DNA from 4 places in the Janthinobacterium sp. genome. Region 3 is predicted to be linked to each of the others. Evidence: predicted binding sites of a transcription regulator. Region 3 holds the regulator's gene; each other region holds the start of a gene.
What was found. Region 3 encodes sigma-54, which starts transcription at its own class of promoters, with help from an activator protein. Its sites were predicted from a motif close to TGGCANGNAANCTGCTTT; they were not measured.
Positions count from the first base shown of each region.

Region 1: a site for sigma-54 is predicted at 2,766-2,783, ahead of RTQ46_RS01895 (EDSAP-1 family PEP-CTERM protein). Genes of this name have one in related genera too.
Region 2: a site for sigma-54 is predicted at 2,689-2,706, ahead of urtA (urea ABC transporter substrate-binding protein). Genes of this name have one in related genera too.
Region 4: a site for sigma-54 is predicted at 1,892-1,909, ahead of pedF (cytochrome c-550 PedF). Genes of this name have one in related genera too.

Region 1 is NZ_DAMAGB010000002.1:45,583-53,283, reverse strand. Features, by position in the region: gene RTQ46_RS01905 (acyltransferase) at 1-577, shown strand, start outside; gene RTQ46_RS01900 (EDSAP-1 family PEP-CTERM protein) at 600-1,592, opposite strand; gene RTQ46_RS01895 (EDSAP-1 family PEP-CTERM protein) at 1,707-2,687, opposite strand; gene RTQ46_RS01890 (glycosyltransferase) at 2,901-4,109, opposite strand; gene RTQ46_RS01885 (hypothetical protein) at 4,229-4,402, shown strand; gene RTQ46_RS01880 (hypothetical protein) at 4,561-4,698, shown strand; gene RTQ46_RS01875 (hypothetical protein) at 4,828-5,196, shown strand; gene RTQ46_RS01870 (acyl-CoA thioesterase) at 5,282-5,740, shown strand; gene RTQ46_RS01865 (DEAD/DEAH box helicase) at 5,828-7,234, opposite strand; gene RTQ46_RS01860 (DNA-binding protein) at 7,589-7,701, opposite strand, start outside.
Region 2 is NZ_DAMAGB010000051.1:11,818-19,518, reverse strand. Features, by position in the region: gene urtB (urea ABC transporter permease subunit UrtB) at 1-1,258, opposite strand, end outside; gene urtA (urea ABC transporter substrate-binding protein) at 1,385-2,638, opposite strand; gene RTQ46_RS22805 (DUF4349 domain-containing protein) at 2,836-3,645, opposite strand; gene RTQ46_RS22800 (DUF2760 domain-containing protein) at 3,877-4,461, shown strand; gene RTQ46_RS22795 (Hsp70 family protein) at 4,458-6,323, shown strand; gene RTQ46_RS22790 (Hsp70 family protein) at 6,324-7,701, shown strand, end outside.
Region 3 is NZ_DAMAGB010000001.1:264,588-272,288, reverse strand. Features, by position in the region: gene ilvA (threonine ammonia-lyase, biosynthetic) at 1-418, shown strand, start outside; gene queF (NADPH-dependent 7-cyano-7-deazaguanine reductase QueF) at 539-1,381, shown strand; gene RTQ46_RS01265 (PTS sugar transporter subunit IIA) at 1,726-2,208, shown strand; gene hprK (HPr(Ser) kinase/phosphatase) at 2,245-3,180, shown strand; gene rapZ (RNase adapter RapZ) at 3,446-4,309, shown strand; gene hpf (ribosome hibernation-promoting factor, HPF/YfiA family) at 4,404-4,772, opposite strand; gene RTQ46_RS01245 (RNA polymerase factor sigma-54) at 4,842-6,320, opposite strand; gene lptB (LPS export ABC transporter ATP-binding protein) at 6,325-7,083, opposite strand; gene lptA (lipopolysaccharide transport periplasmic protein LptA) at 7,083-7,673, opposite strand; gene lptC (LPS export ABC transporter periplasmic protein LptC) at 7,700-7,701, opposite strand, start outside.
Region 4 is NZ_DAMAGB010000071.1:7,267-14,967, reverse strand. Features, by position in the region: gene RTQ46_RS25995 (DUF779 domain-containing protein) at 1-120, opposite strand, end outside; gene adh (aldehyde dehydrogenase) at 130-1,650, opposite strand; gene pedF (cytochrome c-550 PedF) at 1,955-2,458, shown strand; gene RTQ46_RS25980 (high-potential iron-sulfur protein) at 2,588-2,908, opposite strand; gene RTQ46_RS25975 (methanol/ethanol family PQQ-dependent dehydrogenase) at 3,168-5,036, shown strand; gene RTQ46_RS25970 (pentapeptide repeat-containing protein) at 5,057-5,641, shown strand; gene RTQ46_RS25965 (c-type cytochrome) at 5,657-6,085, shown strand; gene RTQ46_RS25960 (TonB-dependent receptor) at 6,109-7,701, shown strand, end outside.

The DNA.
Region 1 (7,701 bases), on a different contig from region 3:
GGGAGACTTCCGCGGCGTGGTGCTGCTCGCCGCCACGCTCGTGCTGAGCTATCTGTGGGCGTTTGCGATGTACCGCCTGTGCCTGCGGTTGTGGCCGCTGCATGAGGGCAGCGCCGCACCCGGTTCGCGCGCCGAATTTGCCGCCAACCTCAATATCCTGTTTTATTTGCTGTTGTTCAATTCGCTGATCCGCACGCACATCATTCCCTTGCCATTGATGCGGCTGGTCTACCTGGCGCTCGGCGCGCGGCTGGGATCGAACACCTACAGCGCTGGCGCCTTGCTCGATCCGCCGTTGACGACGATCGGTAGCAATGCCATCGTCGGCCACGACGCCGTGGTGTTTGCGCATGTGATCGAAGGCGAGCGGCTGGAATTGAAGCGCGTCGTGATCGGTGACGGCGTGACCATCGGCGCGCACGCGGTGATCATGGCGGGCGTGACCATCGGCGACGGCGCCATTATTTCGGCCGGGGCCGTGGTGACCAAGGACAGCGTGGTGGGCGCGGGCGAAGTCTGGGGCGGCATACCCGCGCGCCTGCTGAAAAAGGCGGCGGGCGCGACGGCAGCTGCCTGATTGCAGGCTGTTGTGGCGTCTGTCAGTGCCTGCGGCGTTGCAGGCACAGGCCGATCAGCCCCAGTCCCAGCAGCGCCAGTGTGCCCGGCTCGCTGACCTGTACCACGCGCGGTATGATGTTCAGGTCCGCACTGTTGACCGTATTGAGTGTCAACGTATAGTTGCCGGCCACCAGATTATTGCTCAGGGCGGTAAACATGCCGCCACAACTGGTGCCGGTACCGGTGCCGGTCGGCGCGCCGCAGCCGAGGGGATCGTAGGTCAGCAGATTGCCGGCAGTCAGCGTATTGGCGGAATAGCTCAGGTTCAGGTCGGCAGCATCGGCAAGTTCCGTGCCGCGGAAGATGCCCGAACCGACGGTGCCGTCCGGCGACCAGTTGAAAACAGTTTGTCCCAGCGCATTCGTAATGGTAAAGCTCACCGACATATTGGCGGTGGACGCGGAACCGGGTCCGGCCAGCGTATCGAGATAGACTTGCATGAAGGGCGCCGCCCGGAAGTTGAACAGGATGGTGGCGCCCGGCGCACCCACCACCAGGTTGACCGATAAGCCGGTATTGGAGCCATTGCGTCCCGAGGCATCGGCACTGCCCGTATCGAACATGAAAGCCTCGGCCACATTGACCGAATGGGTGCTGGTCGCGCCCGGTGGGAATGGCGGAATTTGCGAACTGATGATCTGCGCATCGCCGCGTGAATAGGAGGTGCTGCCCAAGCCCTGCCGCGTGAAATTGTTTTGCCCATGCGTCACCGCGCCCAATGCCGCTTGTTGTGCATCGACAAAACCGTTGCCGCCCCGGATAACGCTGGCGCCATTCAGCGTGGCGGTCGCGCGCGAGATATCGGTATTGCCGGCCACCGAGATCGAACCGGTCGGGTTGCTGATGGTCAGGCCAAAGATATTATTGTAGGAGTAGCCGTACGCCGAGGCGTGGACGCTGCCGCTGGCGCCGGCCGTCAACACGCAGGCCACGGCCAGCATGAGGGACGTGAGTGGTCGCGAAAATCGTTTCATGTCTATCCTTGCTGTGCTGCGGCTGCCTGGTGTAAAAAATGCCGACAGTGATGGTTGCCGTGGCAGTGGAAAAAAGGCGAGGGATGGCCCTCGCCGCAAGTACCACCTGTCGTCTCAAGCCTTGATTTTCCGGCGGCTGGCGTAGCCCAGTCCGGCCAGGCCCAGTCCCAGCAAGGCCAGGGTGCCTGGTTCCGGCACGGCAGCCACTTTGACCAGGTCGACGCTTTCCACGGCGTTCAGGGTCAGCGTATAGCTGCCGGCGGCAAGTGCATTGGTCAGTGCCGCAAAGGTGCCGCCGCATGCGGTGCCGATGCCGGTGCCGGTCGGCGCGCCGCAACCGGTCGGGTCATAGGTAAACAGCGTGCCGCGCGTGAGGAAGTTGGTCGACAGGTTGGTATTGAGGTTGGCCGCATCGGCCGTTTCCGTGCCGCCCGTGATGCCGGAGCCGACCAGGCCGTCCGGCGCCCAGTTGAACACGGTGGCGCCGAGCGCGTTGGTGATGCTGAAGGTCACCACCAGGTTGGCCGTCGACGACGAGCCCAGTCCCACGTCGCTGTTCAGGAACACTTGCATGAAGGGCGCGGCCAGGAAATTGAAGGCCAGCGTGGCAGTCGGCGAGCCGACCACGAAGTTGACCGAGAAGCCGGTGGTCGATCCGTTGCGGCCCGATGCGTCGGCGGTGCCGGCCGTATCGAGATGGGCTTCGGCCACATTGACGGCCTGGGTGCTGGTCGCGCCGGCGGGGAAGGGCGGGAACTGGGTGCTGACGATCTGGGCGTCGCCGCGCGCATAGGTGCCGGTCGGGCCTTGCTGCGTGAAGTCGTTCTGGCCCTTGGTGACGGCGCCGACCGCCGATTGTGGCGAGTCAAGTATGCCAGAGCCGCCATTGATTACGCTCACGCCGTTCAGGGTCGAGGTGCTGCGCGAGATGTTGGTGGTGCTGGCCACGGTGACGACGCCGGTCGGATTGGAAATGGTCAGGCCGAAGATATTGTCGTAGGAGTAGCCATACGCGCCAGCCTGGGCGCCGCCGGCGGCGCACAGCATGGCCAGCGCTGCCGCAGCGGGGAGCAGTTTCAGTTGAGACATTTTCATTTGGGTTACCTCACAGCATGAGTGGATGGAATTGCGAAGTCTGGTCAGAGTCCTGTCGGCAGGTGCTCATGCACGTTACTAGCGACTTCCATGCCAAGCTGCGGATTTGCTTGTAAATCAAGGGCCTGCGGAAGATTGACTGATTTTTTCCGGCAATTGCGCGCGCAGTTGTAAAAAATGCCGACGCGCTGCAGGCCATGCTGCCAGTCGGGTTCAGGGCAGCAGGGCGTGAATGCGGCTGAGCAAGCGTGCATCGGGCGCATAGCCGTGGAACGCCGTCGCCAGTTGCTGCGCAGCTTGCCGGGCCCGCTCGTCCGCGAGCAGGCGCGTGACGGCCATACGCAAGCTTGCCTCCTGAAAACGGTCGGCGCGCAGCAGCACGCCGGCGCCGGCCGCCGCCACGCCATGCATGTTCAGGAACTGATCGAGATTGCCGGCGATGCCGATCACGGGCACGCCGGCCGCCAGCGCCTGCTGGCTGGTGGGGCTGCCGCCGTTGCAGATCACCAAGCTGGCGCGCCGCGCCGCCGCGTCGCCGGGCAGGTAGGGGGCGACAAAGGCATTGGACGGCACGCTGCCCAGTTCGATGGCGCCTGCCGTGGCGGCCATTACGGTCACCGGCAGCGCCGCCAGCGCATCGAGCACGCGTGGCAGCAGTTGTGCCTGGCCGGAGCTGCCCAGCGTCAGGTAGATCAGCGGCCTGTCCTGATCCAGTTCCGGACGCTGCCACCAGGGCGGCAGCGCCATCGGCGGCGCCCAGATGACGGCGCCCAGGTAGCCATGGTGGGGTGGCATGTCATGCGGGGGGAACAACTGCGGGATGTCGGCATACAGGGTCTGGTCGGCGTCCGTGTAGGTGCGGCGCAAATCGCTGCCCAGGGACGCCAGGCCATGGCGGCGGCGTACGCGGTTCAGCGGTACCGCATGGCTGGCAAAGGCCAGGGGACGGATCAGGCGAAACAGGGGATTGGCCAGCCAGATGGGCAGCATGCGCGTGAGCGGCAGGCTGGGCACCGTGTAGTGCTGGCGCACGTGGGGGCTCCAGTAAGCGTTGCTGATGGTGATGTAGGGGATCTGGCGCAATCGGGCGCTGACCGACAGCGACAGGCGGAAGTCGCCGATCACGAGGTCGGGTTTGATCAGGTCCAGCAGGCGCAGGTCGTCGTCGACATAGGCCTGCAGCGTTGCTTCGTCATATACGGGCTTGCCCTGCGCCAGCGCCTGCAAAAACTGCCGCGGCGCGATGCTGGTGATGCGCGAGCGCCGCAGCGACGCATCCTGGAAACAGAAATCGTAGCCGTCCGCGCATGCAAAGTGCACCTCGTATTGCTTGTCGTCCAGACCCTGCGCCAAGGTCAGCGGACGGCCCACATGGGCCAGCGTGACTGCCTCGGCGATAAATAAAATTTTCTTGCGGCCCATCAGTGCTCCGTTTGTCCCATGACAAAGTTGGAGCGTGTGGGTGCCGATTGGTTCCCCTGGCACTCTTGAGCGCCATGATTTTTTAGCCTGCGTTACAGTAGGGGCCAAAGGAGGCAGCCATGAACACACTGAACCGCAAACCCGATCTGCATGCACACAGCACCCCGGAACCCGACAACGTTCCGCCGCCGGAAGGCGATCCGCTGACCCCGCCGCCGGAAAAAATGCCCGACGTCGACCCGGTGCCGATCGAAGAACCGACGCCGCCGCAGCCACCCGTCAAGATGCAGTGAACGCCGCCGGAGGGAGGGTGCGCCAATAAAACAACAGCAGTGGCGGAAAATGTTGGCTGGCACACACAAAGCAGCAGTGAACTGCTGTGTGTCACGCGGTCGTCATGATTCTGTTCTTATAATGAGACATCACAATAATTCTGGTACAGGAGAGCATCATGGGCAATTCACTGCATAACAAAATCTACCTGGGCCGCCGCACTGCGCTGGACAGCAAGAGCTTGCTGGCGCTGGCCTTGACGGGCGCCGTGGCCGGCTGCGGCCTGGCCTGGTTGCTGCTGCGCGGCTTCAAATAAGCAGCGCCTGCGCGCTATTTCAGGGGGCTGCACGCATGCCGTGCAGTCACTGAATCAGCTTGCCTGTTGCCGATGCGCAGCGGGGCGCGTACCATGGGGGCCGAACACCTGGCCTTTTATGGAAAAGTAATGAAGAACGAGAAATTAACAACCGATGAATATGACGCGCTGGAGCAAGTTGCACGCGGCATCAAGACCGAGCGCCCGAGCGCTTGCGTGGCCCGCAATGCCAAGCGCCTGTCCGGCCTGAAGCTGCTCAGCTATGCCCGGGATGGCCGTCTGTCCATCACCGAAAAAGCACAGCAACTGCTGTTCCTGCGCCGCTGCATCATGGGCTTGCGCGCTGTCGCCGCCGATCCGCTGACCAGACTCGATACCGATGTGGCTTACTTCCTGGGCAAGAAAGCCCATATCGTGGCGCGCGCAGACGGCGAGGGTCACGACATCTCCGACAAGGGCCGCGACTCGCTGGCCGACATCGACACGCTGGGCCTGTAAGGTCCTTCACCGGCCCCTGGGGCCGGTTTTCACATCCCCCTCACTTTTTTACTTTTCCCCTTTGGAGAACACTTTGGACAGTGCGATGAACTGGTCGGCCCACGAACTGACGATGACGGTCCTGATGACGCCCGATATGGCCAACTTTTCCGGCAACGTGCACGGCGGCACCATCCTGAAATACCTCGACAGTGTTGCCTACGCCTGTGCCAGCCGGTATTCGGGCAGCTATGTGGTGACATTGTCGGTCGACCAGGTAATGTTTTTGCAGCCGATCCACGTGGGCGAACTGGTCACGTTCCTGGCATCGATCAACTATACGGGGACGACTTCGATGGAAGTGGGCATCCGCGTGGTGACGGAAAATATCCAGCAGCGCCTGGTGCGCCATGCCAACAGCTGCTATTTCACGATGGTGGCAGTGGACGCCAACCGCAAGCCGGTGGCCGTGCCGCCCTTGGTGCTGGAAACGCCGGAACAGAAGGTGCGTTTCGAGCAGGCAAAATTGCGCAAGATGTCGCGCCAGAAAGTGTCGAAAAAATAGATCTGATTCAGATATGAAAAAACGGCCACCAGAGTGATCTGGTGGCCGTTTTCTATTGTTCGCTAGCCAAGCTGGAGCGATCCGTGATTAACGGTCGCCGTAGCTGCGGCGTGCGCCATCGGTGCTGCGCGGGTTCGAACCCTTGTAGCCGCCGCCGGCGCTCGGTGCGCCTTCCTTGCGTGGCGCGCCTGGCTTGCTGAACGTGCGCTGGCCCGGTTTCGCGCCGCCGCGGTTGTCGCCTGGTTTCCAGCCGCCTGGACGGGCGCTCGAACGTGGTGCCGAAGCGGTTTTCTTCGGCTCGAAGCCTTCGATCACGTTGACCGGGATCAGTTGCTTGGTGAAGCGTTCGATGCGCTTGACGTTCATGCTTTCAGCGTGGTTCACCAGCGAGATCGCCAGGCCATTGCGGCCAGCACGGCCGGTACGGCCGATGCGGTGAACGTAGTCTTCCGGGAACTTCGGCAGGTCGTAGTTGAACACGTGGGTGATGGTCGGCACGTCGATACCGCGGGCGGCAACGTCGGTGGCAACCAGCACTTTGACCTGGCCGCGGCGCATGCCGTCCAGGGTGCGGTTGCGCGCGCCCTGATGCATGTCGCCGTGCAAGGCGGCAGCCGAGAAACCGGCGATGTTCAGACGGTCGGCGATGGTGTCGGCGTCACGCTTGGTAGCGGTGAACACCACGGCCTGGTCCAGCGACTCGTCGCGCAGCAGGTGATCCAGCAGGCGATTCTTGTGCGACAGATCGTCGACGAAGTGGACGCGCTGGGTGATGTTTTCGTGCTTGTTGCTCGAGCTTGCCACCTGGATGACCAGCGGGTTTTTCGTGATGCGGCGCGCCATGTTGCCAACGACGCCGTCCAGCGTTGCCGAGAACAGCATGGTCTGGCGGCCTTCTGGCGTTGCTTCAACGATTTTTTCGATGTCGTCGATAAAGCCCATGTCCAGCATGCGGTCAGCTTCGTCCAGCACCAGGATTTCCAGTTGCGAGAAGTCGATCTTGCCCGAATCCATGTGGTCGATCAGACGGCCTGGGGTAGCGACCAGGATTTCCGGGTTCTTGGCCAGCAATTGCATCTGTTTCGGGTAAGGCATGCCGCCCAGGATCGACACAGCCTTGATGCGGCGGATGCCGGTGCTGTACTTGTCGGTATTGGTGGTCACTTGCAGGGCCAGCTCGCGGGTCGGGGTCAGCACCAGCATTTTTGGCTGGGCAGCCTTGAAGCGTGGACGCTCGCCGCGGGCGCGCGAAGCTTGCATTTCCTGGTTCGGCGTCTTGCCGGCGGCGCTTTGTTCGGCGCTGGCCAGTTTGTGCAGCGACGGCAGCATGAATGCCGCGGTCTTGCCCGAACCGGTCTGCGACGAGACCAGCAGGTCACGGCCTTCGATCGCGGCAGGAATCGCTTGCGACTGTACCGCGGTTGGCGCGGTGTAGCCCGATTCGGTCAGAGCGGCGATGATGGACGGATGCAGGCCTAAGGATTCAAATGTCATTCTTTTTCTTTCGTGAAAATCAGCGTTCTTGCAAAAAGCAGAACGCAAAATAGCAACGCCAACCAAAACGAAATGACTCAACTAAAAAGAAATTTCGGCACAAAAGCTTTGCGCCGGGACGGTGTCAGGTGCGACACACAAGGCGGGAGGGCTTTAATAAGCGGCATCGTGAGGATGCGCTAAGGCTTGCGAAGCTGCTAAATTTATAGTGCATTAGCTGCGGCAGGGAACATATTGCAGCGCACAACGACACTATACCGTATTTTCCACGGTTCTGCACGGTCTAAATCGCATTCGGTGCGGCAAGTATGGCAACGTGTCGTTTCCAGCAGCAAAAAACAACGCAGTTACCTGTTAGCGCAGCATGGCAACGATATCGGCAGGCAGCGGCGCCGCCATGGCCGCATCCCGGGCCAGATTGACCTGCATGGTTGCCTGCGCCAGTTCGATCAGGCTGTCTTGCAGTT
Region 2 (7,701 bases), on a different contig from region 3:
GGCGGTTTTGCGTGACGGCGCGCACGAACAGGCCGAGCCGGGTTTTATTGAGGATCAGCCACACCGCCACCACCACCAGCATGGCGAAGGCGATAATGGCGATGCGGTTATACGGCAACACCAGCGAACCGAGCACGGTGACGCCGCCCGACATCCAGGCCGGATTGGCCACTTCCACGTTCTGCGCGCCAAAAATCGTGCGGACCAGCTGCATCAGGATCAGGCTGATGCCCCAGGTCGCCAGCAGCGTCTCCAATGGCCGGCCATACAGCCAGCGGATCACCGTGCGTTCCAGCAGCACGCCCACCGCCCCTGCCACAAGGAACGCAGCCGGCAGCGCCGCCACCAGGTACCAGTCCTGCATGCCGGGCAGGTAGCTGCGGAAAAACAGCTGGCACAGATACGTGGTGTAGGCGCCGATCATCAAGAGTTCGCCATGCGCCATATTGATAATGCCCATCAGCCCGAAGGTGATCGCCAGGCCCAGCGCCGCCAGCAGCAGCACGCTGCCCAGCGACAGGCCATAAAAGATATTGCCGACAAATTCGGTGCGCTGCACGCGGCCCTTGATCTGGCCTATCGTATCGACCGCGGCAATGCGCACCGCTTCGTCGGGTTCGCCAGGCTTGCCGTCCGGCCCCTTGTCCAGCATCGCCTGCAGGGGCGAAAGCAGGCGCGCATCGCTGCTGGCGGCCAGGTCCTGCACCGCCTGCCTGCGCACGGCACTGTCGGGTGCGTGCAGATTGGCGCTGGCGATCAGCACCTGCAGCAGCGGCTTGATCTCGGGATCGGTCTCCTGCGCCAGCGCCTTGCGGATCAGCGGCACTTGCGCGGGACTGACGGCCTTTTGCAATTGCTGCGCGGCGGCCAGGCGTTCGCCGCGTTCCGGTGCCAGCAGCTTGAGGCCCGACAAGGCGCCCTCGACCACGCCACGCAAGCGGTTGTTGACCATGACGCCGTCGATGCCGTCGGGCGTGGCCGCCGTCTTGCCGGTGGCAGGGTCGTAGGCTTGCGCGCCATCGCCTTCGACGATCAGCACATCGCCGCGCGGGGTGGCATACAGGGTTTCGGCCTGCAGGGCAAGCAAGACACGGGCGGCCTCGGGCGTGGCCAGCGCGGCGAGCTGGCCGACGGCCGCGAGACGGGCTTCGGGGTCGTCGCCGGCCAGCGGTTTCAGTAATGCGGGGTCGACGGCGGCCTGCGCCAGCGAAGAGAAAAGCAGGCAGGCGAGGACCAGCAGTTTGGGGAGGAGCTGCATTGTAAGTTCCTGATGAGAGCGGCTTAGGGAGTTCGCTTACCCCAAAGGCAAGGACTGGGGTCGGACGGGGACGCCTAGTCCCTGAGGGTCCGACCCCGGCAGTTGCTGGTGGGTTACATATCAGCGTTACAACTTCTGCTTCGCCTCATTGCCCTTGATAAACGGGCTCCACGGCTGCGCGCGGATCGGCTCTTTAGTTTTCCACACCACATTGAACTGGCCGTCGGCCTTGATCTCGCCGATCATCACGGGCTTGTGCAGGTGGTGGTTGGTCGGGTCCATGGTCAGGGTGAAGCCCGATGGCGCCCTGAAGCTCTGGCCGCCCATGGCGGCGATGACCTTGTCGGTGTCGGTGGACTTGGCTTTTTCCACGGCTTGTGCCCACATATGGATGCCGACATAGGTCGCCTCCATCGGGTCGTTGGTGACCACCGAGCCGGCGTTCGGCAGCTTCTGTTTCACTGCATACGCTTTCCACTTCTTGATGAAGTCGGTATTCACCGGGTTCTTGACGGACTCGAAATAATTCCATGCCGCCAGGTGGCCCAGCAGCGGCTTGGTGTCGATGCCGCGCAGCTCTTCTTCGCCGACCGAGAACGCCACCACCGGCACGTCGGTCGCCTTCAGGCCTGCATTGCCCAGCTCCTTGTAGAACGGCACATTCGAGTCGCCATTGATGGTCGAAATGACGGCCGTCTTGCCGCCGGCCGAGAATTTCTTGATATTGGCAACGATGGTCTGGTAGTCGGCATGGCCGAACGGGGTATAGACTTCGCTGATATCGCTGTCCTTGACGCCCTTGCTTTTCAGGAATGCGCGCAGGATCTTGTTGGTGGTGCGCGGATACACGTAATCGGTGCCCAGCAGCACGAAGCGCTTGGCGCCGCCGCCGTCCGCGCTCATCAGGTATTCAACCGCCGGAATCGCCTGCTGGTTCGGCGCGGCGCCCGTATAGAACACATTCTTTTCCAGCTCCTCGCCCTCGTACTGTACCGGGTAGAACAGCAGGCTGTTGAGTTCCTTGAACACCGGCAGCACCGATTTGCGCGACACCGAGGTCCAGCAGCCGAACACCACCGACACCTTGTCCTGCGCTACCAGCTGGCGCGCTTTTTCCGCGAACAGCGGCCAGTTCGACGCGGGGTCGACCACCACCGGTTCGAGCTGCTTGCCCAGCACGCCGCCCTTGGCGTTGATCTCGGCGATCGTCATCAAGGCCACGTCTTTCAGCGAGGTTTCGGAAATGGCCATGGTGCCGGACAGCGAATGCAGAATCCCGACCTTGATGGTGTCGGCGGCAAACGCCGGCTGCGTAAACGCCGAGGTAACCATGGCCAGTGCGCCTGCTGCTGCCGCTTTCAAGATGATGCGTCGTGACATGTTGACTCCTGAGGGTGAGGGATAGGCTAGAGGGGCATACGAATGTTGTTAAAGCAGAATGCATGCCAGCATCGGCCCTGACGCGACAGGAGCAAACGCGCCACGATATGGTGCGCAGATGGTTTTGTCGCACGAAAAAAAACCCGGCTGCACAAGGACTGTGCAGCCGGGTGCCAGAAACGCCACGCGCTGGTGCTTTACTTTGCCACGCCCTTGCGTGGTGCGCGCAGCCGGCGCCAGCCTTTGCGCAGCAGCGGGAACAGGATCGCAAAGCCGGCCAGCCAGGGCAGGATGTAGGCCAGCGCGGTAATCGCGTTGGCCGTGCCCTCGGACAGGTTTTCCGTGAAGTTGCCCAGCGAGCGCTTCACCGGCGACCAGAAGCTGCGCTTGCCCTGCGCGCTGATCGAGACATTCAGCAAGTCCGTATCGATGCGCTGCATCAGCAGCGATTTTTCCGCCGTCGCCTCCTCCAGCTCGGTCTGCACGGTGGCGAGCTCCTTGGTCACCTTGATCAGCGCGTCGACATCGTTGCCCGACTTCTTTTCCAGTTCCTGCAGCTGCGCCTGGTATTGCCTGAGCATTTCCAGCCGTTTGCGGCTGTCCATCACGGGTCGGCCCAGGTCTTCCGCCTTGGTGCCCTGGCTGGTCAGCTCGCCTTCGGCCGCCACCAGCGCGACAATTTTCTGCACCCCGGCCGGCTTGGCGCGCAGACTGATACGCGCCTGCATGTAGCGGCCACTGTCGAGGCTGGAGTCGAGCAGCATGCAGCCATTGGCCGTATCGGCCTTGCAGGCGGCCACGACCTTTTCATACAGCGGCCGCACCTGCGCCTCGCCCGTATCGACGCCGACCGAGTGTTCATAGGCGAGAAACTCGGCGCCCTTTTCCTTGCCCTGCAGGCGTGCCGGACTCGATTGTCCGCCGCTTTCGCTCTTGCTGCCGCAACCGGCCAGCGCAATCAGTGCTACCGCCGCAGCCACCTTGACCAGCTTGATAGAAAATTGCATGATTTCCTTTTTATTAATATGCGATTGCCTGCATTCTATTGCCAAACATAAAACATACGCAACGCGCAAGGCGGACGCCCGCTTTGGCCCTGCGCCGCTAACTGGTATCATGCGGGCAAACGCCGGGCCGTCAAGCAGCCCGAGCCTTGCAACACACCGCGAAGCGGCCCTGCGCATCGAGCCACTCAAGCGCGCGCCGCCGACGCCCTACTATAAGAGAACGCATCCATTATGAGCACACCAAACCATCCGTCGTTCTGGCGCCGCATCCCGCTGGCCTTTGGCGCTTTTTTCAGCACCCTGTCCGATGGCGCCTATGCCGCCCGCGTGGAAAAGCTGAACCTGCCCGAGGCCGCACCGGTCGCGCCCGTCGCCCCGGCGCCCGCACCGGCGCCGGTGCCAACGCCTGCCGCCGCTCCCGTCATCCTGAAGGAAGCCACGCCCGACGCCGCGCTGCAACTGCTGGCGCTGCTGCAACGCGAAGCACGATTGATCGACTTTACCCAGGAAAACCTGGCCAGCCATGCCGATGCCGATATCGGCGCCGCCGCCCGCGTGGTGCATGAAGGCTGCGCCAAGGTGATGCGCGAGTACTTCAGCATTGAACCGGTGCGCGCCGAAAACGAAGGCAGCCGCATCGTGCTGCAGGCAGGCTTCGATCCGGCCACCGTGCGCCTGACCGGCAACGTGGTCGGCTCGGCGCCGTTTACGGGAACGCTGAGCCACCGCGGCTGGCGCGCCGCCGCCGTGCGTCTGCCGAAACTGAACGACAAGCATGACGCAGCCATCCTGGCGCCGGCCGAGGTGGAACTGTGAGCGCCCAGACCTTGACCCCGCAATTTGCGATCGGCATCGACCTCGGCACCACCCACAGCGCCCTGTCGTATGTGAACCTGGGCCAGAGCGACGGCGAGAAATCCGTGCACGGCGTGCTGCAGGTGCCGCAGTTGTCAAGCCCCGGCACGCTGGAAGAGCTGCCGCTGCTGCCGTCCTTCGTCTACCTGCCGCACGCCGATGAAGTGGCGCCCGGCGACCTGGCCCTGCCCTGGGTGACCGAAGAAGCCGAGGCGCCGTTCGTGGTCGGCGAGATGGCCCGCAGCCGCGGCGCCACCACGCCGATCCGCCTGGTGTCGAGCGCGAAAAGCTGGCTGTGCCACCCGGGCGTGGACCGCCGCGCGGCGATTCTGCCGAACGATGCGCCGCCGGAAGTGGCGCGCATTTCGCCCATCACGGCCGCCACGCGCTACCTGACGCACTTGCGCCAGGCCTGGGACAACGCGCATCCGGAAGCGCCGTTCGCGCAGCAGGAAATCACCGTCACCATTCCCGCCTCGTTCGATCCATCCGCGCGCGAGCTGACGATGGAAGCGGCGCAGGCGGCCGGCTACGGCAATCTGACCCTGCTGGAAGAGCCGCAGGCGGCCCTGTACAGCTGGATCCAGACCAGCGAAGGCCGCTGGCGCAAGGACGTGAAACCGGGCGACATCATCCTGGTCGTCGACGTGGGCGGCGGCACCAGCGACTTCTCGCTGATCGCCGTGCTCGAACGCGATGGCGTGCTGGAACCGCACCGCGTGGCCGTCGGCGAGCATATCCTGCTCGGCGGCGACAATATGGACCTGGCGCTGGCGCACCTGGTGGCGCGCAAGCTGGCCGCCAACGGCACCCAGCTCGATGCGTGGCAGATGCGCGCGCTGACCTACGGCTGCCGCAGCGCCAAGGAAAGCCTGCTGGCCGACAGCGGTCTCGATACCGCGCCGATCGTGGTGCCGAGCCGCGGCTCGAAACTGATCGGCGGCTCGATCCGCACCGAGCTCACGCGTGCTGAAGTGTCGACCTTTATTTTAGAGGGCTTCTTCCCGCAGGTGGAAGCATCAAGCCGCCCTGCCGTGCGCACGCGCGCCGGCCTGACGCAGCTGGGCCTGCCGTATGCGCAGGACGCGGCCATCACGCGCCACCTGGCCGCGTTCCTGGGCCGGCAAGTGGGCGCCACCGCCGAACTGGAAGGCTTTGCCGGCCGCCAGTCGAGCGATGCCAGTTTCTTGCATCCGACCGCCGTGCTGTTCAACGGCGGCGTGTTCAAGTCCGACCTGCTGGTGCAGCGCATCATGGGCGCCGTCAACGACTGGCTGTACCTGGAAGGCGCGGAACCGGCACGCATGCTGGCCGGCGCCGACCTGGACCTGGCGGTGGCGCGCGGCGCCGCCTATTACAGCTATGTGCGGCGCGGCCATGGCGTGCGCATCCGCGGCGGCACGGCCAGTTCCTTCTACGTGGCGATCGAGTCGGCCATGCCGGCCATTCCCGGCATGGAGCCGCCGATCCAGGCCCTGTGCGTGGCGCCGTTCGGCATGGAAGAAGGCAGCGAGCTGGAACTGCCGGGCCAGCAGTTCGGCCTGGTGGTGGGCGAACCGGTGCACTTCCGCTTCTTTGCCTCGTCCACGCGCCGCAGCGACCAGATCGGCGACCTGCTCGACTTCTGGGGTCCGGAAGAACTGCAGGAACTGAACGAAATCCAGGCCACCCTGTCGGCGGAAAACCGCCAGGCCGGCGACGTGGTGCAGGTAAAACTGCGTGCGCGCGTGACGGAAGCGGGCACCCTGGAGCTGCTGGCCGTCTCGCCGGACGGCGCCGAGCGCTGGAAGGTGGAGTTCGACGTGCGCGGCACGGCACAATAAATGGCCAAGGCCAGGGGCACAGCGGCGTATCTGGTCGGCATCGACCTGGGCACCACCAATACGGTGGTGGCCTACGCCGATGCGTCGGACACCAGCGCAGGCCTCCGCCTGTTCGACATCGAGCAGCTGCTGGCACCCGGTGAAGTGGGGCCGCGCCCGCTGCTGCCCTCCTTGCGCTTTCACCCTGCCGCCGGCGAGCTGGCGCAGGACGCATTGCGCCTGCCCTGGTCGACGCCCGACGTGGCTGGCGTTCAGGACGCCGTGACAGGCACGCTGGCGCGCGTGCTCGGCGGCCAGGTGCCGGGCCGGCTGGTGGCCAGCGCCAAGAGCTGGCTGTCGCATGCGCAGGTCGACCGCCATGCGCCGATTCTTCCGTGGGGCGCGGCGGACGATGTGGCCAGGGTGTCGCCGGTGGCGGCCAGCGCCAGCTACCTGGCCTATGTGCGCGCCGCGTGGAATGCCCGCTTTCCCGACGCTCCGCTGGAGCGCCAGGAACTGGTGCTGACCATACCCGCTTCGTTCGACGAAGGCGCGCGCGCGTTGACCGTCGAAGCGGCAAACATCGCCGGCCTGCCTGCGCTGCGGCTGGTGGAAGAACCGCAGGCGGCCTTTTACGATTTCCTGCACCGCCACCGCGATGACTTGCGCGTGCAGCTGGCCGGCACGCGCCGCATCCTGGTGGTGGATGTGGGGGGCGGCACCACCGACTTCAGTCTGATCGACGTCAGTTTTGACGAAGATGAAAATGAACCGCAGTTCACGCGCAGCGGCGTGGGCAACCATCTGATACTCGGCGGCGACAATATGGACCTGGCGCTGGCGCATCTGGTCGAAACGCGCATGGCATCTGGCGCGGACGGTGGCATGAAATTGTCGGCCGCGCGCCTGTCGCAGCTGATGGAACGCTGCCGCGCCGCCAAGGAAGTGCTGCTGTCGCAGGACGCGCCCGACAAGGCGACAGTGACGTTGCTGGGCGCGGGATCGCGCCTGATCGGCGGCACGCGCTCGGTCGAGATCACGCGCGAAGAAGTCGCCACCATGATAATCGACGGTTTCTTCCCGCTGGTGGACGCATCGGACATGGCCAGGAAGGGCCGCGCCGGCATCGTTGCATTCGGCCTGCCGTATGCGCAGGATGCGGCCATCACGCGCCATCTGGCCAGCTTTTTGCAGCAGCATCCGGGCGCGCTGCCCGACACCCTGCTGCTCAATGGCGGCGTGTTCCGCGCCGATGCGCTGGCGCGCCGGCTGGCCGACACGCTGACGCACTGGCGCGGCGCGCCCGTCACGGTGCTGCACAACGATAATCCCGACGTGGCGGTGGCGCGTGGCGCCGTTGCCTACGCGCTGGCGCGCCGTGGCCAGGCGCCACGCATCG
Region 3 (7,701 bases):
GGAGGCGCATGTGTTTGTCGGCATGCAGATCGCCGACCGCCATGAATCGGGCGCGCTGGCCAAGCGTTTCGAGGAGCACGATTTCCGCACGCTGGACCTGACCCATGACGAACTGGCCAAGTCGCATATCCGCCACCTGGTGGGCGGCAAGAGCCGGCTGGCGCAGGACGAGCTGCTGTACCGCTTCGAGTTCCCCGAGCGTCCGGGCGCACTGATGCGCTTTCTCGACAGCATGGCGCCGAACTGGAACATTTCGCTGTGCCATTACCGCAGCCAGGGCGGCGACGTGGGACGCATCCTGATCGGCCTGCAGGTGCCACCGGACGAGATGGGCGAGTTTGCGCGCTTTCTCGATACGCTGGGGTACCGGTATTGGGATGAGACCAGCAATCCGGTATACAAGCTGTTTTTGGGGTAAATAGCGAATAACCCAAGTGCAGATGCCGGGGTCGTATCCTAAGGGTACGACCCCAGTCCTTGCCGTTGGGTTGAAATAAGCTACCATTCACCCTTCACAGAAATTTGCAGCCACGCCACCATGACTACCACCAACGATCTTGCCGAACTGTCCCCCCTGGGCAAAAGCTCGGCCTACCGCAGCGATTACGCTCCGGAGCTGCTGTTCCCGATCCCACGCCAGGGCAAGCGCGACGAGCTGGAGCTGCGCGGCACCCTGCCCTTCTTCGGCCTCGATATCTGGAACGCCTACGAACTGTCGTGGCTGAACCTGCGCGGCAAGCCGCAAGTGGCGGTGGCCAAGGTCAGCGCGCCGGCCGACTCGCCCAATATCATCGAGTCGAAGTCGTTCAAGCTGTACCTGAACTCGTTCAACCAGACGCGGCTGGACAGCCCGGAAGCGCTGCTGGCCTTGCTGAAACAGGATCTGTCGAACGGTTTCGGCGCGCCGGTGCAGGTCGAGCTGACCTTGCAGGAAAATTTCGGCAAATTGAAAATGGGTGAATTCGACGGCGTGCTGCTCGACCGCCTGGACCTGGAAATCACGCAATACACGCCGTCGCCGCAGCTGTTGACGGCCGCGTTCGACGAAGCGCCCGTGGAAGAAAAACTGGTGTCGCACCTGCTCAAATCGAACTGCCTGGTGACGGGGCAGCCGGACTGGGGCAGCGTGCAGATCGAGTATGCGGGACCGCAGATCGACCAGGAAAGCCTGCTGCGCTATCTGATCGGCTTCCGCGAGCACAATGAATTCCATGAACAGTGTGTCGAGCGCATCTTTGTCGATATCTTGCGCCATTGCAAGCCGCAAAAGCTGTCCGTGTATGCGCGCTATACGCGCCGTGGCGGCCTGGACATCAATCCGTGGCGCAGCAACTTCAGCACCGGGCAGATGCCGGGCAATTTGCGCAACGCCCGCCAATAAGCACTGGTCAGCGCTGCCGGAAGGGCGCAGAATGATGCTTTCAGGCATGCTAACTGTGTTTTAAAACAACGCCAGTACCGAGCTTGCAAGCAACAGAAAACGCTGAAAAGTCGGAAAATCGGCATTCAGCGACGGAAAAACCGGCTGGAGTTTCGTTTTTAATCAAGAAATAGCTAATTCACCTTGATGTTATTTTTTTGTTAAAATGATGACTACTCTTGCCGGAGCGCCCACTGCGCCGGCAGCAAGCATATACTGTTGAGAATTGGCGTTACAGGCCGCACAAACAGGCCTATAATTCGGCTCGCAAGCCTTCTGCGCATTGCACCATTTCATTGAGTGTCATGACTAATCTTAGCAAAATACTATCCCTCGAAAACGTCCTGCTGGACCTGGAAGTCTCCAGCAAAAAGCGCGCTTTCGAGCAAGCCGGCCTGATCTTCGAAAACAATTACGGCATCGCCCGCTCTACCGTGTCGGACAATCTGTTCGCGCGCGAACGCCTGGGTTCGACCGGCCTCGGTCATGGCGTGGCCGTGCCGCATGGCCGCATCAAGGGCACCAAGACGCTGAAGGCGCCACTGGGCGCCTTCGTGCGCCTGGTCGAACCGATTCCGTTCGAGTCGCCCGATGGCAAGCCCGTCAGCCTGCTGTTTTTTCTGCTGATCCCCGACCACGTTACCCAGCAGCATCTGGAAATCCTGTCGGAAATTGCCGAGATGTTTTCCGACGACGCCTTCCGCACGGCGCTGGCCACCGATCCGGAACCGAAATCCGTGCATTCGCGCATCGTCAATTGGCAACCTAGTCTGCAAGCGGCGGGTTAAACTTCAGGTCTTCCTCCACTCCTGAAGAAAACTGCCATGTTGCAAACGCCGCTGACGATACAACGCCTGTACGACGACAATCGTGAAAGTCTGCAACTGGGCTGGTTTGCCGGCTTTCCCGGCGGCGAGCGCCTGATCTCGGGCGATGTTTCCTCGGCCGCCGACCAGGTCGGCCATTTGAACCTGATCCACCCAGGCCGCATCCAGGTGTTTGGCCACCAGGAAATCAATTACTACCAGCGCCTGAAGGTCAATACGCGCACCCACGTGATCGGCGAGCTGATCGCCGGCGGCCCGCCCGCGCTGATCATCGCCCAAGGCCTGGAAACGCCACCCGACATCCTCGCCATCTGCGACGAGCAGAATATCCCGCTGTTTTCCACGCCGCTGCCGGCCGCGCAAGTGATCGACTTCCTGCGCGTCTACCTGTCAAAAAAGCTGGCGCAGCGCATCATCATGCATGGCGTTTTCATGGACGTGCTGGGCGTGGGCGTGCTGATCACGGGCGACTCGGGCCTGGGCAAGAGCGAGCTGGGACTGGAACTGATTTCGCGCAGCCACGGCCTGGTGGCCGACGATGCCGTCGAGTTTTCACGCATCGCGCCGAACATGATCGAAGGACGCTGCCCGCCGCTGCTGCAGAACCTGCTCGAAGTGCGTGGCCTGGGCCTGCTCGACATCAAGGCCATCTTTGGCGAAACGGCTGTGCGCCGCAAGATGCGGCTGAAACTGATCGTGCACCTGGTGCGCCGCAATGCGCTGGAAGAAGAAGTCGAGCGCCTGCCGTTCCTGTTCCCAACCGAAGACGTGCTGGGCCTGCCGATCCGCAAGGTCGTCATCCCCGTCGCCGCCGGCCGCAATATCGCCGTGCTGCTGGAAGCGGCCGTGCGCAATACCATCTTGCAATTGCGCGGCATCGATACCTTGCAGGAGTTCATGGAGCGGCAACGATTGGCCATGAGTGGCGATTGATATTGCCAAGGAGTTCGCCCTTGCAAGGGCGAACCGTTCCGCAGGCACGAAGCTGCGCTTCGTCAATTCCCTGCTTCACCAACGATTGGCAATGAGCGGCGATTAGCGCGTAGGTCGGATTAGCGGGCCTTGGCCCGCGTAATCCGACAACATTGTTGGCACCGGCACGTGGGTTTGTCCAATCCGCACCACACAAGTAATTGCAATAATTTGTAAGCCGGGTTGCCACGGGGCGCGCATGCGGTCTTTATTGTATGATTGCCGCATGCATATCGTCCTTATCACCGGCATCTCCGGCTCCGGCAAATCCGTCGCACTCAATGTGCTCGAAGACACCGGCTATTACTGCGTCGACAACCTGCCGCCGGCCCTGTTGCCGAACCTGGTGCAAACCCTGCGCGAAGAGGGCGCCACCCATTTGGCCGTGGCCGTCGATGCGCGCAGCGCCGAGTCGCTGGTCAGCCTGCCGCACAATGTGGCGCTGCTGCGCGACCAGGGACATGACGTCAAGGTGATGTTTCTGACTGCCACCACGCATTCGCTGGTGGCACGCTTTTCGGAAACGCGGCGCAGCCATCCGCTGTCGCATGAATTGCGCCCCGACGCCAATCCGGCCAGCCGCCGCACCCTGATCGAGTGCATCCTGGAAGAGCGCGAACGCCTGTCGGCGATCGAGCAGCTCGGCCATGTGATCGATACGTCCGAGCTGAGCGCCAACAAGCTGCGTGCCTGGGTCAAGGATATCGTTGCTTCCGAACGCGCGCCGCTGACCTTGTTCTTCGAATCGTTTGCCTTCAAGCTGGGCGTGCCGCTGGACGCCGACTTCGTGTTCGATGTGCGGGCCTTGCCGAATCCCTATTACGACCTAGCGCTGCGTCCGCTCGATGGCCGCGACGCGCCGGTGATCGCGTTTCTCGACGCACAGCCGAGTGCGCTGGAGATGTTTGCCGACATCCGCAATTTTGTGGAAAAATGGTTGCCGTCGTTCAAATCCGACAACCGCAGCTATCTGACGGTGGCGCTCGGCTGCACGGGCGGCCAGCACCGCTCGGTGTACATGGCGGAACATCTGGCGCAGTATTTTGCGGACAAGGAACGGGTCGTCCTGCGGCACCGCGAGCGTCACTGAGCAGTGAACGAGGAAAAAATGGCCGCAAAAAAGGGCGCGAGTAAAATACAGCGCGCCCTTAGTTGATCACAACAATCTGGAAACGGCAGGCCGGCTAGACAGCGGCGGCGGCTTCTTCAGAGTTGTCGGTGTTGTCAGGCAGATGCTTGATCGCCTCTTTACCGTGCCCTTGCACTTTGGTTTTGTACTTCATCACTTGCCGGTCCAGCTTGTCGATCAGGCTGTCGATCGCGGCATACAGGTCTTGCGCCAGGCTTTCCACATAGACGGTCTTGCCGCTCAGTCGCAGATTCACTTCGGCCTTCTGGCGTTTTTCTTTCTCTTTGAGGTTGTCGACGGTCAGAATCACGGCAATATCGATGACGTGATCGAAATGGCGTTTCACGCGTTCCAGTTTGGTTTGTACGTATTCACGGATGGCTGGTGTCACTTCGAGATGATGTCCGCTGATGGTGAGATTCATACACACTCCTAAAGATGATCGGGTTCGTGCGGTGTCCGTGACATCCGGACCGTAGAGGAACCGAAAAAACTACAAAGACTTACGCAGGCTCACTGGCGGAATTTTCAACGCTTCCCGGTATTTGGCAACAGTACGTCGCGCAATCACCATGCCTTGTTCCCCCAGCATGTCCGCAATCTTACTGTCGGATAAAGGATTTTTAGGGTTCTCTGCTCCTGTCAATTGCACGATCAATGCCCGTATCGCCGTCGAGGACGCTTCCCCTCCTGCTTCGGTGGCGACATGGCTGCCAAAGAAATACTTCAACTCAAACATTCCATGCGGGGTCAGCATGTACTTTTGGGTTGTTACCCGCGAGATAGTACTCTCGTGTAAACCCAGTGTATCAGCTATTTCACGAAGCACAAGTGGCCGCATGGCAACTGCGCCATGCGAGAAAAAATCCTTTTGTCGTTCTACTATCGCCTGCGCCACGCGCAGGATGGTATCGAAGCGCTGGCGCATGTTCTTGATCAGCCATTTGGCTTCCTGCAGCTGCGCGCCCATGCCGCCCTCGCCTTTGCCCTGCTTGAGCAGGTTGGCGTACATGGCGTTCACGCGCAGGCGTGGCATCACGTCATTGTTCAGCGATACCTGCCAGCCATTGCGGGCGCGCTTGACCACCACGTCCGGCACCACGTAGTCGGACACGTCGGACGCGAACACGGCGCCCGGATGGGGATTGCACAGGCGAATCACGGTCTGTGCTTCGCGCAGGTCTTCATCGTCGCAATCGAGGGCTTTTTTCAGCTTGTTGAAGTCGCGCTGGGCAAACCAGGTCAGGTGTTTTTCCACGATGGTCAGGGCCATGCGGCGCGTCACCAGCGCCACCTGTGGCAGGCGCTTGATCTGCAGCGCCAGGCATTCGGAGGCGTTGCGCGCGCCCACGCCGGCCGGGTCGAAACTTTGCAGCAGCGACAGCGCCGTGCGCAGCTCGTCGGCGTCCACTTCCAGCTCTTCCGGCAGGCGCGCCTGGATCTCCTCGAGTGGCTCTTCCAGATAGCCATTGTCGTCCAGCGCATCGATGATCAGTTCGACCAGCGCGCGGTCGCGCAGCTCCAGCACGGTCACGCGCATCTGCTCCATCAGGTGCTCGCGCAAGGTGCAGTGATGGGCCTCCAGTTGTGGCCTGGAATCTTCGTCATCGGGCGCCTTGCCGCGACTCGCTTCGTTCCAGTCGCTGTCGCCGCCTTCGGGCGCGGCCGTGCTTTCGCCGCCATCGCCATCAAAGGTTTCCGCTTCGGCGGCTGGCGCCGGCGCGTCCTGGCCCGGTGGCGCCGGCGGTGCTTCGCCGGGCGCCGCGGTCGAGCTCAGCGCACCATCGGACAGCAGGCGCAAGGAGCGGTCGAGCGGATCGTCGAGCCGTTCCAGCAAGGGATTATCGGTCAGCAATTGCTCGAGCTCCTGGTGCAATTCCAGGGTGGACAGTTGCAACAGGCGTATCGATTGCTGTAGTTGCGGCGTCAGTGCCAGATGCTGCGAGGTGCGCAGCTGCAGTGATTGTTTCATCGGCTTACATGCGGAAGTGTTCGCCCAGATACACGCGGCGCACCGACTCGTTGGCGATGATGTCGTCGGGCCGCCCGGACGCCAGCACCGAGCCCTGGTTGATGATGTAGGCGCGGTCGCAGATGCCCAGCGTTTCGCGCACATTATGGTCGGTGATCAGCACGCCGATATTGCGTTCCTTCAAAAACCGCACGATGCGCTGGATCTCGATCACGGCGATCGGATCGACGCCGGCGAACGGTTCATCGAGCAGCACGAAGCGGGGATCGGTGGCCAGCGCGCGGGCAATTTCCACGCGCCGCCGTTCACCGCCCGACAGCGACAGGGCCTGGTTTTCGCGCAGCTTTTCGATCTGCAAGTCGGCCAGCAGCTTGTCGAGGCGCTCCTCGATCTCGGGCTTTTTCAGCGGACGGCCGTCGACGGTCTGGATTTCCAGCACGGCGCGAATATTGTCTTCCACCGTCAGCTTGCGAAATACCGACGCTTCCTGCGGCAGGTAGGACAGGCCCATCTGCGCGCGGCGGTGGATCGGCAGGCTGGAGATATCGACGCCGCTGATGTCGATGGTGCCGCCGTCCGACGGCACCAGGCCGACGATCATGTAGAACGAGGTGGTCTTGCCGGCGCCGTTCGGACCCAAGAGGCCCACCACTTCGCCGCATTCGACTTGCAGCGACACGTCATGCACGACCTGCCGCTTGCCATAGGTCTTTTGCAGTCCCCGCACGATCAGGGTGCTGCCACAGCGTAAATTGTTGTCCATTATTTCTTTCCTGGCGTGGGCACCGGCGCAGGCGCGGCGGGCGCCTTCTCCGCCGGCGTCTTGTTCTTCGGCTGGATCACCATGCGCACGCTGCCGGCGCCCGGGGCGCTGGTACCGCTGTTGCTGTTTTCCATGTTGAACAACTCGTTGCGGCTGTCATACGAGATAAAGGCGCCGTTGGCCACGTCGGTCGGCTTGGTGCCTTCCAGGCGCGTGAGCTTGGCGCGGGTAAACAGTTTCACCACTTCCGTCTTGTTGTTGTATTCCACGCGCTCGGCTTCGCCTTCGATCCACAGGTCGCCGGCGCCATCGCGTTTCTGGCGGAAAGTGGCCAGCTTGCCCGCATCGGCCCAGAACGTGATGAACTGGTAGCCCTGCGGATCTTCCGTGATCAGGGCGCGGCCGGCCTTCATGGTCAGCGTACCTTTTACCAGCACCACGTCGCCGGTCAGCGTGCGCGTCTGCTTGATGTCATCGACCTGGCCGCGCTGGGCGGTGATCACGGCTTCTTTTTCGGAGTCGGCCTTTTCGGCCCGGGCCGTGCCCATCACGGCCAGCGAGAACAGGCTCAACAGCAAGATTTTTTTCATTTTATATTAGTCCTTTTGCATATCTTTT
Region 4 (7,701 bases), on a different contig from region 3:
CGGCGCGCTGCCATCGCAGCAGCCGCCCGACTGGAAAAACATCAGCGGTCCATGCTTGCCACGCAGGGTGGCCAGCATGTCGAGTGCGGCCGCCGTGGCCGTCACGCGTTCCATGGTCATGACGACTCCTCAGAAGAAGCCCAGCGCGTTCGGGCTGTACGACACCAGCAGGTTTTTCGTCTGCTGGTAATGGTCCAGCATCATCTTGTGGTTTTCGCGGCCGATACCCGACTGCTTGTAGCCACCGAATGCGGCGTGGGCCGGATACAGGTGGTAGCAATTGGTCCACACGCGGCCGGCCTGGATGGCGCGGCCGACACGGAAGGCGCGCGAACCGTCGCGCGTCCACAGGCCCGCGCCCAGGCCATACAGGGTGTCGTTGGCGATGCGCAGCGCATCGGCTTCGTCCTTGAAAGTGGTGACGGAGACGACTGGCCCGAAAATCTCTTCCTGGAAGATGCGCATGCTGTTGTCGCCCTTGAACACGGTCGGACGCACGTAGTAGCCCTGTTCCAGGTCGCCGCCCTGCGTATTGCGCTCGCCGCCGGCCAGTACTTCAGCGCCTTCCTGCTTGCCGATATCGATATACGACAGGATTTTTTCCAGCTGCTCCTGCGATGCCTGCGCGCCCAGCATGGTGGAAGAGTCGAGCGGGTTGCCCTGCTTGATCTTCGCCACGCGCTCCAGTGCACGGGCGATGAACGCTTCGTAGATCGATTCCTGGATCAGCACGCGCGACGGGCAGGTGCACACCTCGCCCTGGTTCAGCGCGAACATGGCAAAGCCTTCCAGGCACTTGTCGAAGAACGCATCGTCGGCGTCCATCACATCGGCAAAGAAAATGTTCGGCGACTTGCCGCCCAGCTCCAGCGTGACCGGAATCAGGTTCTGCGCCGCGTACTGCATGATCAGACGGCCGGTACCCGTCTCGCCGGTGAACGCAATTTTTGCAATGCGTTTGTTCGATGCCAGCGGTTTGCCCGCTTCCAGGCCATAGCCGTTGACGATATTGAGCACGCCCGGCGGCAGCAGGTCGCCGATCAGTTCGATCAGCACCATGATCGAGGCCGGCGTCTGCTCGGCGGGTTTCAGTACCACGCAGTTGCCGGCGGCCAGGGCCGGCGCCAGCTTCCACACCGCCATCAGGATAGGAAAATTCCACGGGATGATCTGGCCGACCACGCCCAGCGGCTCGTGGAAGTGATAGGCGTAGGTTTCCGAATCGATCTGCGCCACGGAACCTTCCTGGGCGCGGATGCAGCCGGCGAAATAGCGGAAATGGTCGATCGCCAGCGGGATGTCGGCGGCCGTGGTTTCGCGGATCGGCTTGCCGTTGTCGATGGTTTCGGCGGTGGCGATCAGCGCCAGGTTCGCTTCCATGCGGTCGGCGATTTTATTGAGGATATTGGCGCGTTCGGTCTGCGAGGTCTTGCCCCACGCATCCTTGGCGGCATGCGCGGCGTCCAGCGCCAGCTCGACGTCTTCCGCAGTGGAACGGGCCACTTCGCAAAACACCTGGCCCGTGATCGGCGTGATATTGCCGAAGTATTCGCCTTTGACGGGAGCGACGAACTTGCCGCCGATATAGTTGTCGTAGCGCTGTTTGAAGGGATTGGCTACGCCCAGTTTGCTGATGTCTGCCAGATTCATGTCGTCCTCTTTCTCGTTGGTCTTAGCTTCGATGAAAGCCGCCGCGAGGCGGCCCTAGGAGTGTTGTGTCAGGTGATCCTGATCTCTTGTTTTGCAATTGCCGTGCCAGCCTGCAAATAGCGGCGATGGCCGCCCGCCCAGCCGGCGCGCTGCGTCAAATAGGATCATCCGCGCCTTGCCGTTGTTCCGTTTCTGAGCAGCGCAACAGCTGCAGCGGCACGGCGCATGGCGATGCGCGCGATGGCATACCGATTGCTACCCAGGTCATGACGCGATCGAGCGCATAACCAGAACGGAGACCATCATGACCCCACGTATTTCTACCACCATCCATACCCGGCGCCTGCGTACCCTGCGGCTGGCCGCCGGCGGCCTGGCCTGCATGCTGGCGGCCGCGGCCGTCTGGGCGCACGGCAACATGACGCCGCAGGCGGTCGATACATCCACACTGCCACAACTGGGCGCCGAGTGGCGCACGGAAAACCCGTATCGCAACAATGCGGAAGCGATACGGATCGGCAACTCTGCCTTTACCCAGAACTGCGCGCGCTGCCACGGGCTGGAAGCCGTGTCGGGCGGCATGGCGCCGGATTTGCGCAAGCTCGACAATGACTGTGCGGCCTTGCCGGATGCCAAGAAAAAAGAGGCTTGCGCGCAGGAAATTGATCAGTATGTGCTGGAGACGGTGCGCCATGGCCGCTCGCGCAATGGCGCCGTGTATATGCCGCCATTCGAGGGCGTATTCAGCCAGGAGGCGATCTGGGCGGTGAAGGCGTATCTGGAGACGCGGCGCGAGGTGCCGTTGTAGGACAGTGGTGTTGTCGGGTTACGCGCTTGCGCGCTAACCCGACCTACGCACCTGCATAAACCGTAGGTCGGAACAGGCCCGCAGGGCCGTAATCCGACAACATTGTTAACCGTGCCGGATTACGTCCCCTCACCCCGGCACTTTCGCCCACGCCATGCACCACCCCGGCGCCGCAATCTGCTTGCGGCCAAACATGGCGCACCCCGCCCAGGCATCGTCCTTTTTCCCCTGAAAAAACGAACAGTTGGCACAGTGCTGCGCCGGCTTGTGCTGCGGGTATTTTTTGGTATCGACCTTGTTCGTATCGTGGCGATAGCCCAGCGCTTTCGCCTGGTCGCTGTCCTCGTCGACCTTGGGTGCACTCGATTGTGCACCGGCCAGCGAGGCGGCGCCCATGCCGCCAACGGCGAGCAGTTGGCAAAGAAAATGGCGGCGTAATGGTTGATGCATGGTGGTCTCCTGTTGTCGTTATCAAGAAGGCGCAAGGCGGCCTTGCCCGTCCATCAGCAACCCTTGTGCCAGCACCCGCCCGCCACGGGCGGCGCCAGCGCACTGTGACAAAACAGGACAGCATTACCGTGCCCACTGTGGCAGGACGGCGCACACCTGGTCGTCAACGCTGCGCAAAACGCCTGGCATGCATGTTGCTCAATTGGTCATCAGCGACCACGTCGCACCACCAACTATAAAACCAGCAAGGGAGACCAGCATGCAGCCAGTATTTCCACGTCCAATCGCTTTCGCCATCCTCGCCCTGATCGCCGGCGCCGCCACGGCCGCCGACACCAAAGTCACCTGGGACGATATCGCCAACGCCGACAAGGGCACGACCGAAGTGCTCAGCTATGGCCTGGGCCTGAAAGCGCAGCGCCACAGCCTGGCGAAAAAAATCAACACGAAAAACGTTGACCAGATCGTGCCTGCCTGGACCTTTTCTTTCGGCGGCGAAAAGCAGCGCGGCCAGGAAGCGCAGGCGCTGGTCCACGACGGCATCATCTACGTGACGGCCTCGTACTCGCGCATTTATGCGCTCGACGCGAAGACCGGCAAACAGCTGTGGGCCTATGAGCACCGCCTGCCCGACGATATCCGCCCCTGCTGCGACGTGGTCAACCGCGGACCGGCCATCTTTGGCGACAAGGTGTATTTCGGCACGCTCGACGCGCGCATCGTGGCGCTCAACAAGAACACCGGCAAGGTGATGTGGAACGAAAAATTCGGCGACCAGAAACTCGGCTACACGATGACCGGCGCGCCATTCATCATTCGCGAAAAAGGCGGCCGCGTGCTGCTCATCCACGGTAACTCGGGTGACGAATTCGGCGCCCAGGGCTGGCTGTTCGCGCGCGATCCGGAAACCGGTGCCGAGGTCTGGGCGCGTCCGCTGGTCGAAGGCCACGTCGGCCGCACCGACGGCAAACCGGGCACGCCGACCGGCGACGCCAGGGCGCCGAGCTGGCCGCGCGACAAGGACGGCAAGCTGCGCGAATCGTGGGAACATGGCGGCGGCGCGCCATGGCAGACGGCCTCGTTCGACCCGGAGACCAATACCATCGTCATCGGCGCCGGCAACCCTGCGCCATGGAATACCTGGGAGCGTACCAAGGAAGGCGACGATCCGCGCAACTGGGACAGCCTGTTCACCTCGGGCCAGGCCTATGTCGACGCCAGCACGGGCGAACTGAAAGGCTTTTACCAGCACACGCCGAACGATGCCTGGGATTTCTCGGGGAATAACTCGGTGGTGCTGTTCGACTACAAGGACGCCAAAACGGGCAAGCTGGTCAAGGCCTCCGCGCATGCCGACCGCAATGGCTACTTCTACGTTACCGATCGCACCAAGCTGGCCCTGGGTGCCGGCTATCCGAACAAGCCGACGTCCTTGATCAACGCCTGGCCTTTTGTCGACGGCATCAACTGGGCCAAGAGCATCGACCTGAAAACGGGCCGGCCGGTGGAAAACGGCAAGCGCCCGCCGCTGCCGGAAGCGGGCGCCGACAAGGGCAAGGCCGTTTTCGTGTCGCCGCCATTCCTGGGCGGCACCAACTGGATGCCGATGTCGTATTCGCCGGACACGGGCCTGTTCTACATCCCCGCCAACCACTGGGGCATGGATTACTGGACCGAGCAAATCCACTACAAGGCCGGTTCCGCCTACCTGGGCCAGGGCTTCCGCATCAAGCGCCTGTATGACGACCATATCGGCACCCTGCGCGCGATCGATCCGAAGACCGGCAAGATCGTCTGGGAAAACAAGGAAAAATTCCCGCTGTGGGGCGGCACCCTGACCACCGCCGGCGGCCTGCTGATCACGGGAACCTCGGACGGCTTCGTGAAAGCGTTCGATGCCAAGACCGGCAAGGAACTGTGGAAGTACCAGACCGGCTCCGGCGTGGTGTCCGTGCCCGTCACCTGGGAACAGGATGGCGAGCAGTATATCGGCCTGTCGAGCGGCTACGGCGGCGCGGTGCCGCTGTGGGGCGGCGACATGGCCGAGCTGACCAAGCAGGTGACGCAGGGCGGCAGCTACTGGGTCTTCAAGCTGCCGAAAGCGCCATCGCGGGTAGCGAGCAAATGAGGACGGCGCCGGGTAGTCTGATGGCTCTCGGCGCGCTGCTGTGCTGGGCCCTGTGCCTGGCACCGCCTGCCGGCGCGCAGACCATCCAGGGCGAGGCCGCGCCCGAGGTCACCATCATCGGCGGCTGCCACCTGTGGCCGTATGCGCAATGCGCGAACGCCGACCTGCGCGGCGCCAACCTGGTCGGCAAGGACCTGCACGGCGCCGACCTGCGCGGCGCGCGCCTGATGCGGGCCAACCTGCGCAGCACCAACCTGGCCGGCGCCCTGCTCGACGGCGCCGACCTGACGGGTGCGATGGCGTATTCGCTCAATGCGCCGGGCGCCTCGTTCCGGCACGCCATCCTGGCCGGCGCCAACCTGGAAACGAGCCGGTTGATGCGCGCCGACATGGACGGCGCCGACCTGCGCGGCGCCAGCCTGGAGGCGGCACGCCTGAATCTCGCCAGCCTGGTGGGCGCCAGCCTGGTCGACGCCGACCTGCAGGAAGCCAAGTTCTGGGGCTCGAACCTGAAGAACGCCAACCTAGAGCGCGCCATCCTGCGCTTTGCCATTTTCCCCGACGCCAACCTGGAGGGCTGCACCGGCTGCCCGGCCGGCTGGTAATACCGGAGCCCCGCCATGCACCGACTGCTTCTGCTTTTGCTGTTTTCTCCGCTGGCCGCGCAGGCCGGGGAAACCAACCCGGTACGCGGCGACCCTGCCGCCATCGCCCTTGGGGCGCAGGTCTTCCAGGCCAACTGCGCGCGCTGCCATGGGGAACAGGCAACCGGCCCCTCGGCGGAAGCGCCGGATCTGCGCCGTCTGAACGCCTTTTGCCAGCCGTTGAAGGACGGCGCACTGCAGGCGCGCTGCCTGCAGGATGTCGACAGCTACTTTATGATGGCGGTAACTACCGGTAAGGTTCGTGCCGGGATAGTCTATATGCCGCCATGGCGCGACGTGCTGACTGCCGGGGAAATCTGGGCCGTGCGCAGCTTTATCGAAAGCCGCCCGCTTGCCGCGCCGCGGCTCAAGACCAGCGTCGACATCGACCATGCAGCGCATTAGCCGTACCCACTATTGGAGAATTCATGAAGCAGTACCCATTCCGTTTGAACGCGGTCGCCGCGCTGTTCGCGCTGGGCGCCTGGCCGGTTGCCAGCGCCCTGGCGGCCGAGCCCGAGGCTGACGCGCAATTCGCTACCCTGCCGGTCGCCGATGTGGTGGTGGTCAGCGCTACCCGCGTCGGCCACCCCAGCTTCGACCTGCCCGCCTCGATCGACGTGGTCGACAGCGCGCGCATCCAGGATGGCCAGATCCGCGTCAACGCCTCGGAAGCGCTGGCCGCGGTGCCGGGCCTGGTGGTGCAGAACCGCCAGAACTATGCGCAGGACCTGCAGATCTCGTCGCGCGGCTTTGGCGCCCGCTCCGCCTTTGGCGTGCGCGGCGTGCGCTTGATCAGCGACGGCATCCCGGCCAGCATGCCCGACGGCCAGGGCCAGGCTGCCACCTTCAATCTCGATACGGCCGAACGCATCGAAGTGCTGCGTGGGCCGTTTTCCGCCATCTACGGCAACCATTCGGGCGGCGTGGTGCAGCTGTTTTCCAGGGATGGACAGAATCCGCCGTCGGTGGAACTGAACGTCACCGGCGGCAGCTACGGCACCAATAAAGTGGACCTCAATGCGCAGGGCGAAGCGAACGGCATCGGCTACGTGCTCGACGGCTCGCGCTTTCGCACCGACGGTTTCCGCGACCACAGCGCGGCCACGCGCGAGCAGGCATTCGGCAAGATCACCGTCAAGCCGAATGCGGACGGCAAGCTGACCATCGTGGCCAACAGTCTGCACCAGGGCAATACGCAGGACCCGCTGGGCGCCACCTGGGCCACGTTCGAACGCGACCCGCGCGCCGGCGAGCTTGACGCGACCGACCCACAGAATCCCAAGCGCACGCTGGCCGAACGCTACAACACGCGCAAGAGCATCGACCACCAGCAGATCGGCGCCACCTGGGAACAGCGCTTCGGCGACGACCGCCTGCGCGTGATGGCATATGGCGGCAACCGCGATGTGATCCAGTACCAGGCATTCACCAAGGGCTTCCAGGCACCGGCCAGCCATTCGGGCGGCGTGGTCGACTTCAAGCGCGACTTCTACGGCATCGACACCAACTGGACCCACGTGAACCAGCTGGCCGGCGGCAAGCTCAGTACCACCTTCGGCATTGACTATGGCCGCTCGAAGGACGACCGTACCGGCTATGAAAACTATATCGGCGATGTGTTCGGCCTGAAGGGACGGCTGCGCCGCGACGAGCAGAATGTGGTGTCCAGCCTCGACCCGTACATCCAGGCGGAATGGCAGAGCGGCCCGTGGATGCTGAGCGCGGGCGTACGGCACAGCAAGATGAAAGTGTCGGTCGATGACCATTACTTCGGCAACGGCAATGACAGCGGCAGCCTGGAGTTCAGCCACACGACGCCGGTACTGGGCGTGCTGTACCAGGTCAATCCGAATCTGAATGTGTATGCCAGCGCCGCGCGCGGCTTCGAGGCACCAACCTTGAACGAGCTGTTTTATTCGGGCAGCGGCAGCGGCTTCAATTTCAGGCTGAAACCGGCCACCAGCACCAACCTGGAAGCGGGTGTCAAGGCGCGCGTCAACAACAATACGCATGTCAAT